3 regions of the Lysinibacillus sp. CNPSo 3705 genome follow, and region 2 is predicted to be linked to each of the others. Evidence: riboswitches for the same ligand, from Rfam matches in the RefSeq annotation. Region 2 holds a riboswitch; each other region holds the start of a gene.
The links. A riboswitch is a leader RNA that binds a small molecule or an ion and turns the genes downstream of it on or off. The one in region 2 is predicted to bind cobalamin.
Positions count from the first base shown of each region.

Region 1 (3,282 bases), on a different contig from region 2:
ACTTTGGCTGTTCTATCCACGACTTCGTTTATCACACACCGTGATCCGCGTAATAAAGTTACTTTTTCAACAGCAACATTGCTTCTTCTAAAGTAGCCATATTTTTCATCATAGAGCACGCTGCGTCCAAAATGGGAAAGGCTAAAGCTGCACCAGAGCCCTCCCCCAATCGCATATTCATCTGTAACATCGGTTCAACTCCTAGCATGTCAGCGGCAATTTTTGCACCTGGTTCTTCAGAGGCATGCGAAGGAATGATATAGTCTTTTACGTTAGGTTCAAGTTCATAAGCGATAAGGGCAGCGATGGTAGAAATGAAACCATCAATAACAACAGGTTTACGATGTGCAGCGGCAGCAAGTATCACCCCAGCCATAGCACCTATTTCTAATCCACCAACTTTTGCAAGAATATCTATAGCATCATCACGATTTGGTTCATTTAATGCAATAGCATCATAAATGACTTGTACTTTATGCGCTATCCCCCCTGGTCCAACACCTGCACCAAAGCCTGTCACTTCATTCGGATGACATTCACAAAGAACCGATAATATGGCAGCACTCGGTGTTGTATTACCAATACCCATTTCACCTGTCCCGAGTACATTTATCCCATTTTTTATTTCTTCCGTAGCTACTTCAATTCCTACTTCAACAGATTGAATGGCTTCTTCCCTTGACATAGCAGGGCCCTTTGCCATATTGTCCGTGCCATATTTAATTTTTTTTACGATAACACCAGCATCAAGAGGAATATCTTCTTTTACGCCAACGTCAACTGTAACAATTTTTGCATCTGTGATTTTTGCGATAGCACAGACACCAGTTCCGCCTCTAGGAAAATTTAATGTTTGAAAGACTGTCACATTTTGTGGATTAGATGTTACCCCTTCATCACAAACACCATGATCTGCTGCACAGACAATAATTGCTTTATTATCAATCGCAGGAAATAGTTCGCCTGTAATTCCGGATAGCTGCACAGCAAGGGCCTCCAGTTTCCCCAAGCTTCTAGGTGGCTTGCAAAGTGCATCTATGCGTTCCCGTGCCTTCTCCATCATTTTGTAGTCAGCACTTTGAATGTTGTGAATCGTCTGTTGTAATAATTGCATTGAAAATTTCCCCTTCCTTTTTTGCCCTTGTAACTTGAAGAATGATTTAGAGAAAAAATAAAAAGCCTGTAGTTTATTCCATAACAAATAAACTACAGACTTTTCCATCGTCTATATAACCGAAGCAGATAGGCAGGTCTCCTGGCTCAATTTCAACATTTCATAGAACCTTCCCAGAACGATGCTAGTGGCATTCTCTATGAAACTCCCTTTTACAGTGGTGGGACCGCTAAAGCTTTTCACTTTATTCCCTATTCTCCCGCAATGGGCACCTAATGCTTTTATGCAATTACTTTAAATCTACGTCAAAGTAGTTTTTGTGTCAATATATTAGTGGAATCGCATATTTCTTGCCAACTTTTCTTAGTCTGACTTTCCAAGTGACTCAAGAATCAGCCGGGACAAGAAAGCGAATATTATATCTCATATTCACGTAATCGATCTATTGTGTAAGGTTTTATTTAAACAACTTTTTTTCATATCTCTCGAAAATCTTTAATAATTGACAAATATATAATAGTTAAGTAATATTAACTTAACCAAAACCTTTAAAATGAATTAGGGATGATACATCTGTGCATGACTATTTAATAATTACAGACAAAATTAATCAAAAATTCGAACAATTCAAGTTGTTAGTTTTACAAGAAACCAAAGAGGTTGAGGAACTAGCGAACTTTCACTTAACGCCTCAACAAGAAATTATTATGTCTTATATCATTCACCATGAGCCGGTCATTGCGAAAGATATCGCAAATCATTTTGATATTTCCAAAAGTGCAGTTAGCCAAGTAATTTCAAAGCTCGAAGAAATGAAAATGATATATCGTCAAGAGAATTCAATCAACCGTAGAGAGACCTTTATTTATCTTGGGGAAAAGGGCAAAGAGTTTCATCAGCTTCTAAAAAAAATTGACGACATTCTTGTAGAAAAATATTATTCGAAAGTAAGCTTAAAAGAGTTAAAAAATGTTCTTGATACATTAAGTAAGATTGTCGAGTCTAAAAAAGACAATGAGCGTTAAAATATAATCTCCTTTATAGTAGGTGGACAAGCAATCGCCTCTCACCTACCAAAAGGAGTTTTTCTTTTTGGATGTCCTAAACTAAGGAGATACAACTGTTTAGTTAACCAAACTTAACTATTTATTATTCTCATCCGTTAAATCACTTTTTATATTAGTTTTATAATAGTAAAACTTATCTTCCTTTTTCTCTTTATTAAGCAATACATCAGGATCTGCACCTTTCACATAGTGATCAAAGAAAGCCAATATATAGCGATTCATTACTTGATGAAATTGATTTACGTCAATATTCCATGACAATAAAGGAGATAGGAAGGGGAAATCTGTAAACGTATAATGATCTCCTGCGATAAAAGTAAGCATAAAAGTGTCTCCCTTTATTCCCTCTTTATAGTGAAAATCAGCAAGCTCTGTAATTTTATTATGATACTTTTGAAATTCCTCCGAGGTGATATTCGTATATTGAATTTCTTCATCGGATATATAGAGATAGTCTTCATTTAAAATAAACATAAAAGGTTGTTCAAAACCTGAGCTGGCCACCGGTTCATGTAAAGGTCCATCTATGTTGATTCCTGCAGAAATCCGACTATCATCCAACAATGCTTGAGCAGCTGTCGAACCTCCATATGAATGACCAAATATGCCGATTCTGTCCATGTCCATCTTTCCAGTAAATAAACCCCGAGGATCCTTATCATTTATCATTGATAATTGATCTAGCGCATAGCTCATATCTTTTGATCGTGTTTTAACATCTTTTTCGTCTTCAATATTAAATGAATAAGAATATGCGTCTGTTTGGTTCAAGATTTCCCGACCATCTGGGAACTTCGTATAGGCTGCATCATTTATATGGTCAACGCTGACACCAAAGTATCCATGACTTGCTAATTCCTCCATTTGGGAGTAACTTTGCATTCTAGTACTGCCAAAGCCGTGAGAAAATAATAGAACCGGATATTTATCTTCTTGATTGGATACTGCTATATCTTTTATGCTGTTAGTTTGTCCATACTTCAAATACTCAAATAAAAAACGTGGAACAGAAAAAATGAATTCCATCGTCCCCGACCATTCTTCGTAAGGAAAGGATTCATAATGACTATCCTGTGCACCATCTTTTACCTCTACCGGATA
Region 1 is NZ_JAQZSD010000098.1:8,069-11,350, forward strand. Features, by position in the region: gene cobT (nicotinate-nucleotide--dimethylbenzimidazole phosphoribosyltransferase) at 59-1,114, opposite strand; cobalamin riboswitch at 1,229-1,405, opposite strand; gene PVA17_RS23210 (MarR family winged helix-turn-helix transcriptional regulator) at 1,690-2,139, shown strand; gene PVA17_RS23215 (alpha/beta hydrolase family protein) at 2,257-3,282, opposite strand, start outside.
Region 1: linked by a shared signal. The riboswitch ahead of cobT (nicotinate-nucleotide--dimethylbenzimidazole phosphoribosyltransferase) and the one ahead of PVA17_RS09990 (energy-coupling factor ABC transporter permease) in region 2 are both predicted to bind cobalamin.

Region 2 (3,282 bases):
AAAAAAATCCGGGTAGCAATAGCAATTTAGCATAATATTTAGCAGGGATTTTTGCACCTAAAATGATAAAAGCACTCATCACAAAAAATGTAATGAGTGAAATTCGTTCATCTCTCATGATAAGCGACAATATAAGTAGTCCAAGGGATAACGTCATTTTTTCTAGCGGATGAACAGTCGCTAATTTATTTAAATAAGCATACTTATCAATGAGTAACATCGCTTAACTCTCTTTATGTTTGCCGCGCATTAAGCCAATGAAATAGCCGATAAATCCAGCGCCAATAGCAGCTTGTAGTGCGAATAATAAGCTTTCAATTTCACCACTTGGTGGCTCCCATAAGCTTTCAAACCATGGCTCGTAGTTAGCATCAATTTCACTAATTGCTGCCTCCGCTTCACCATCAGCCCCTCCGAATTCTGCCCCTTTTTGAATAAATAGGGGGATAATCGCTAGGAACACAACAATGGCTAAGAGTAGTAGGTTTTTTTTCATGTTAGTGTGCCTCCTTTGTTGAGAAAACACGTAGAGCCTTTAATTCACTCACATTGTATTTTTTTAGGAAGTTCATGACGATCACTGTTAAAATTCCTTCACTAACAGCAAGAGGAATTTGAGTTAAGGCAAAAATACCAGCAAATTTTGTGAATGAAGCCATAAAGCCTCCGACCTCAGAAGGGAAGGCAAGAGCTAGTTGCACTGAAGTGACAACATATGTACCTAAATCACCAAGCATTGCTGCTAAAAAGACGGCTACTGAAAATGATAATCCCATTTTTTGTGAGCCCTTAAATACATAGTAAGCGATAATAGGGCCCATAATGGCCATCGAAAAGGTATTTGCCCCTAATGTTGTAAGTCCACCGTGTGCTAGCAGTAAAGATTGGAATAATAATACGATTGTCCCGATAACACTCATCGCTAATGGTCCAAAAAGAACTGTTCCAAGTCCAACTCCTGTTGGATGCGAGCAACTCCCTGTTACAGAAGGGATTTTTAAGGCAGATAGTACAAAGGCAAAGGCACCCGATAGCCCTAATATCATTTTTGTTTCAGGATTTTCTTCAATGGTTTTTCGAATAGAACGTAATCCTAAAATAATAAATGGAATCGATACGACCCACCAAAAAATCGCCCATTCAATTGGCAAAAAGCCCTCCATAATATGCATCGCAAATGCACGATTTGGCACGAATAAAAATGCCAATAAGAAATAACTAAGCTTCCAACCTGAAAATTTCAAGAATCTCTCCTCCTAGCTTTAAAATTTTACGAATTAGTATTAGTATGCGATCGATCCAATGTGCCTTGGCGTAATTGTAGCTACCGCTTCGCTTTCGCTACAGAAAACATTTGTAGCTGCCGCTTCGCTTTCGCACAGATAAACAATTTGTCTGGATTTTGAATTGTGCATTCCTTTCAAAGTCCGTGACATCCGCCAGAGGCTTTTTTTTCATTCAGTAGGTGTTTTGGCCCGTTGGAACCATATCTGTACGCATCTACCACCTTGAGATGGAGTCTCTGCTGAATGAAAAAAAGCACTTCTCCGATAGTGGAAAAGTGCATAGCTAAAAAAGCAAATAAAATTCTAATCTGCTAAGCCGCACACCCATCCTCGTAGGTTGAAACGATCACGTATTTTTCGGCAGGTCTCCTGGCTTTAGTTCAACGTTTTATAGGTCTTCCCATCCTTTGGACAGTGACTTTTTCTATAAAACTCCCTAGTACAGTGGCGGGACCGCGCCGGACTTGAACCGGCTTCCCTTTTAAGCGAAAAGCTGAACAATTCGCACCGAAAAAAGATGAAGTTGTGAGATTTCACGACAAAGTGTAACATGAATTTCCATATTTATGCTATGATTTTTATGAAAAAATTTAAAATTGATAGTCTATGTCGAAAATTTAGATAAATCAAAAAGAAATGTCGCGTTTTTCTATTGAATTTTAAAAAAATTGTCACAAATTAAGAAAGTAATATTGAAATTTTTAAAAAATAAGCTATGATAGAAACAGTTTTCAATTACATGAAAATTGCTTTCAGCAAATGTCTTTTGTAGTGAAAGTGAAGCGTTCGCTATAGAAGCCTCCTACCTGTATAGATGGTGAGATGAATGCTGATTTAAGTTCTTTTCAGCGGGTGTCAAAACACCTGTACCTGCTGAAAGAAGGTAAAGCCCTCGGACAAGTATGCCGAGGCATACTTGATATATTAAAAAATTCATATAAAACGTCCATAAGTGCTTGAATATTTTCAAGATAATAGGGAAATCGGTGAAAGTCCGATACAGCCCCCGCTACTGTAATAGCTGATGAAATCGTGATTGCCACTAGTGAAACTAGGAAGGCGCGAAAGTAAAAGGAAGCTTAAGTCAGGAAACCTGCTTATGTGATGATGCATGCAAACTTTTCGGAGGGAGAAGTTGAAGCGAAAGCGAGTACCTGTATATATTCGTTTTTATTTGGCTTCTACTAAACCTTTACTCTTCGTCTAGAGTAAAGGTTTTTCTTTTTCCTAAAAGCAAATGAGGGGAGAACGAACGATTATGACAACTTGGAATTTAGAGGGTATGAAAACACATCTGTTTATTTGTAATGGCAGTAGCTGTATGAAAAAAGATGCTGAGGACATTACACAGGCGATCCGTGACGAAATACAGGTGCTGGCACTTGATCAGGAAATACATACGACGAGAACTCGCTGTAATGGCAGATGTAAGGATGCTTGTGTTGTCATTGCATATCCTCAAGGGAATTGGTACCGTATCCCGACAACAGAGCATGCGAAGGCACTCGTACAAGATTTAAATCATGAATCGTTACATAATGAGCATGTCTTTACATTGCGTGAAGGCTCGCTACACCGTACAGCACAAACAACAGCCATTAAAGGTATTGAAAAGGTGAAAGAGGGGTAACAACATGGCGCAAAAAGGTAAGATTTTCGTAGTTGGCTTTGGCCCTGGAGACTTTAAACATATTACGACTCGTGCTGTAGAGGCACTGCAACAAAGTCATATGATCATTGGTTATAAAACGTATGTTGAACTTATTCAGGATTTAGTTAGTGCAAAGTCGATTATTAGTACTGGTATGACGGAGGAAGTTTCACGTGCACAGGAAGCGGTACGTCAAGCAGAGGCTGGAAGTATCGTATCGGTCATTTCCAGTGGAGATGCCGGCGTTTATGGAATGGCAGGATTAGTGTATGAGGTATTAATCGAGCTAGGCTGGACAGAAGCCACTGGTATCGAGGTAGAAATTGTTCCAGGTATTTCAGCTAT
Region 2 is NZ_JAQZSD010000018.1:43,642-46,923, forward strand. Features, by position in the region: gene cbiQ (cobalt ECF transporter T component CbiQ) at 1-220, opposite strand, end outside; gene PVA17_RS09985 (energy-coupling factor ABC transporter substrate-binding protein) at 224-496, opposite strand; gene PVA17_RS09990 (energy-coupling factor ABC transporter permease) at 498-1,244, opposite strand; cobalamin riboswitch at 1,629-1,813, opposite strand; cobalamin riboswitch at 2,220-2,402, shown strand; gene PVA17_RS09995 ((2Fe-2S) ferredoxin domain-containing protein) at 2,545-2,916, shown strand; gene cobJ (precorrin-3B C(17)-methyltransferase) at 2,921-3,282, shown strand, end outside.

Region 3 (3,282 bases), on a different contig from region 2:
GTTTTTACTGACCCATCAGGTAATCATATTGAGGCTGCTTGGTCTGTTTGGGATTAAGTAATAAAAGTTGGTGCTAGCTATAGGAGCAGATTAGTGAAACAAGAATATATAAAAATAGTCAATTGTAAAAAATGCAGGAGGTAAGGTAATGGCTTTAAGAAAATATTTAAGTATTATTTCATTGTTATTATTTACTTTGTTCATTATTTTCGCCTATATTACACCAATTGAAGTGAACGGAACCTCAGAAATTGGAGACATTGTAGTTATTTCTTTAATAATAGCTTCATTTCTAACTGCATTTTTTAGCCAAAAGGGGAAGTTAAGAATTTTTGCGTTAATTGTTTCCGCGATTCCAGTGCTTTTTCTACTAGGATTGATAGTACTACCGATATTTTATTTATTAGAGCAATAAGCGGGTACGTTCTTTGTAAGAAGATGGTGAAGTTATTTATATTTAATTCACGAATATCTAAACAAAAAGACAGCGTTCATTAGGTGAAAGTATTATTGCGTTATTTGTTTCTTGGTTTTTTGCAGAAAATTGATAAATTAAGTGGTGATAAAGTGGACAATGCAAATGAAAATAAGCGAATTCTTTATGCGGTTTTCGAGAATGAAATTCAATTGCCTATCTTAGATATTACTCATCCCCTTTTCAACGCAAGTATTGATGAACAGGCGTATCATTTGAGCTGTCTTAAGTCAGCCAGGAGCATTGAATCATTAAAAAAGATGCCTGGCTTTATCCGCAACATCTTTGTGAAAATGTCGAATGTTGACAATTCTTATCTTAGTGGCATGCGTACTTTGCTGTACAAACTTGGCCCCGATTTAACTAGAGGGATAAAATTAGGTTTCCGGGATAAGTGGGCAGTGAAGCAAACTTCTTTTATGGGACTCCGGATCAGGCTGAGGGATCTTTGTCGGTGCCAGTCGGAAATTTTGCTACCCCAGCTTAAGCAATTTCCTGAACGGAACCTTTGTTTTTTTAATATCGCTGGAGGGGCCGCTACCGACAGTATCAACACCCTAATTCTCATTCAAGAATCGGACCCAGAATTACTTAAGGAACGCAAGATTGAAATCAATATTTTAGATATCGATACTTATGGCCCCAATTTTGCCAAGCGATGCATCGATGCTTTGAAGCAGCCAGGGGAACGCCTTCATGACCTGGACATTGCCCTCAATATTATTCATTATGACTGGAGTCAACCAGAGGCATTATTAAAGATGAGTTTAGAACGTTCCAACTGGATTCAACTCTGTTCATCGGAGGGTGGTCTATTTGAGTACGGTTCGGATGCAGCCATCATTGAAAATCTAAACCATTTCTATACTAACTCCCCGGCGGACGCTCGGATCACGGGTTCATTAATTTTCGACCGGGCGCATGTAAATCCGGGATACCTGGGTTTTACAGAATTTATTGGCGTGCAAATCCAATATCTTGGGCTAGAGGGATTGCAGCGGATTTTAACCAAAACCTCGTGGGTTTTGGAAAAATCCCATGAAATTGATACGATCTATACGTTGTTTTCATTAAAGAAAGCTGACATATGAAGTAAAACAGGCCAAGGTTAAGAACCTGGCCTTATTGTGTTAGCCATTACTAATAGGTTTTTATTATATTCAGAAAATAAAATTGACGCGAACATTAGAGCATGATATGTTTAATACTAATTTCATAGCAACCATTACAAGTTTGAGTGAAATAAGCTTTCATTCAATTAAAAGGAAAATGGGTGTAAATCCCATGCTGTCCCGCAGCTGTAAATGAGGAGTTTTGTTTCGATAACCACTGAGAAATTACTTGGGAAGGTGAAGCAACATTATGATTCATGAGCCAGAATGCCTGCTTGTAAAGAGATTCATTGATGATCTACGAAAGATAGGGAGATGGATAGAGGCTTACTTATAGTAAGTTGTTCTGTCCTTATTCTTTTGGAATAAGGTTTTTTTATGCCTTCTTTCAATCTAGATTCATTTAGTGAACCACAAACAAAGAAGGAGACAGAAAATGAGATTGACAAAGTATTTACTTCCTTTCACGCTTATTTTGATGTTCAGTTTACTCACTGGCTGTACAAGCAATGAAAAGGGAGAGACAGCATCGAAAAAACAGACAGACGAAAAAATGATAACGATTGGGTGGCCATTAGATGTAGGTCCATTAAATCCCCATACATATTTACCAAATCAAATGACAGCACAAGCAATGGTCTATGAATCATTGGTTGACTATAATGATGATGGAACAATTACGCCGAAACTAGCAGAAAGTTGGGACATCTCAAAGGATAAAACCTCTTATGTATTCCATTTGAGAAAAGATGTCAAGTATTCAGATGGAACAGCTTTTAATGCAGATAATGTAATACGCAACTTTGATGCCGTTTTAGCAAATCGTGAATTGCATTCGTGGATGGGTATGGTTAACCATATTAAAGAGGTTGTGAAAGTAGACGATTATACAATTCGATTGCAATTAGATGAACCGTATTATCCTGTTTTAAACGAACTTGCCTTTGTAAGACCTTTCCGTTTTTTAGGGGATAATGGATTCCCAGAAGGTGATGCGACCCAAGATGCAATGAAAGCGCCAATTGGGACAGGCCCATGGGTTTTAACAGATTACAAAAAGGATGAATACGCTCTATTCAGTCGCAACGACAACTACTGGGGAGAAAAACCTCTTGTAGAACAAATAAAAGTAAAAATCATCCCTGATTCAGAATCGATTTCATTGGCCTTTGAAAACGAAGAATTAGATTTAATATATGGTCGAGGCATTATTAGTTTAGATAACTATACGTATTTAAAAGATAGTGGAAAATATAAAACCGCTACGTCTGAACCTTTGTCTACAAAAGCGCTACTGTTCAATACACAGTCTGGCCCGTTAGCAGAATTGAAGGTTCGCCAAGCGATTCAATATGCAATCAATAAGGAACAAATGGTTGATAGTATTACACATGGTACAGAAAAGGTTGCCAATACACTATTTTGGGATGCTATTCCCTATGCCAATATTGATTTAGCGCCCATTTTATATAATCCCAAAAAAGCGCAACAATTGTTAGAGGAAGCGGGATGGAAGCTACAGAAGGGTGAAAAAATTCGCTCTAAAAACGGACAGCCATTAACATTAGATTTAATCTACATTGCTACAGATGCAATTCAAAAGCCAATGGCGGAACTAATGCAAGGTGAACTAGCAAAAATAGGGGTACAGTTGAATTTAGAAGGCGCAGATGTGATGGTAGGTCTGCAAAAATT
Region 3 is NZ_JAQZSD010000053.1:16,706-19,987, forward strand. Features, by position in the region: gene PVA17_RS18830 (VOC family protein) at 1-57, shown strand, start outside; gene PVA17_RS18835 (histidine kinase) at 149-415, shown strand; gene PVA17_RS18840 (hypothetical protein) at 520-1,566, shown strand; cobalamin riboswitch at 1,688-1,880, shown strand; gene nikA (nickel ABC transporter substrate-binding protein) at 2,024-3,282, shown strand, end outside.
Region 3: linked by a shared signal. The riboswitch ahead of nikA (nickel ABC transporter substrate-binding protein) and the one ahead of PVA17_RS09990 (energy-coupling factor ABC transporter permease) in region 2 are both predicted to bind cobalamin.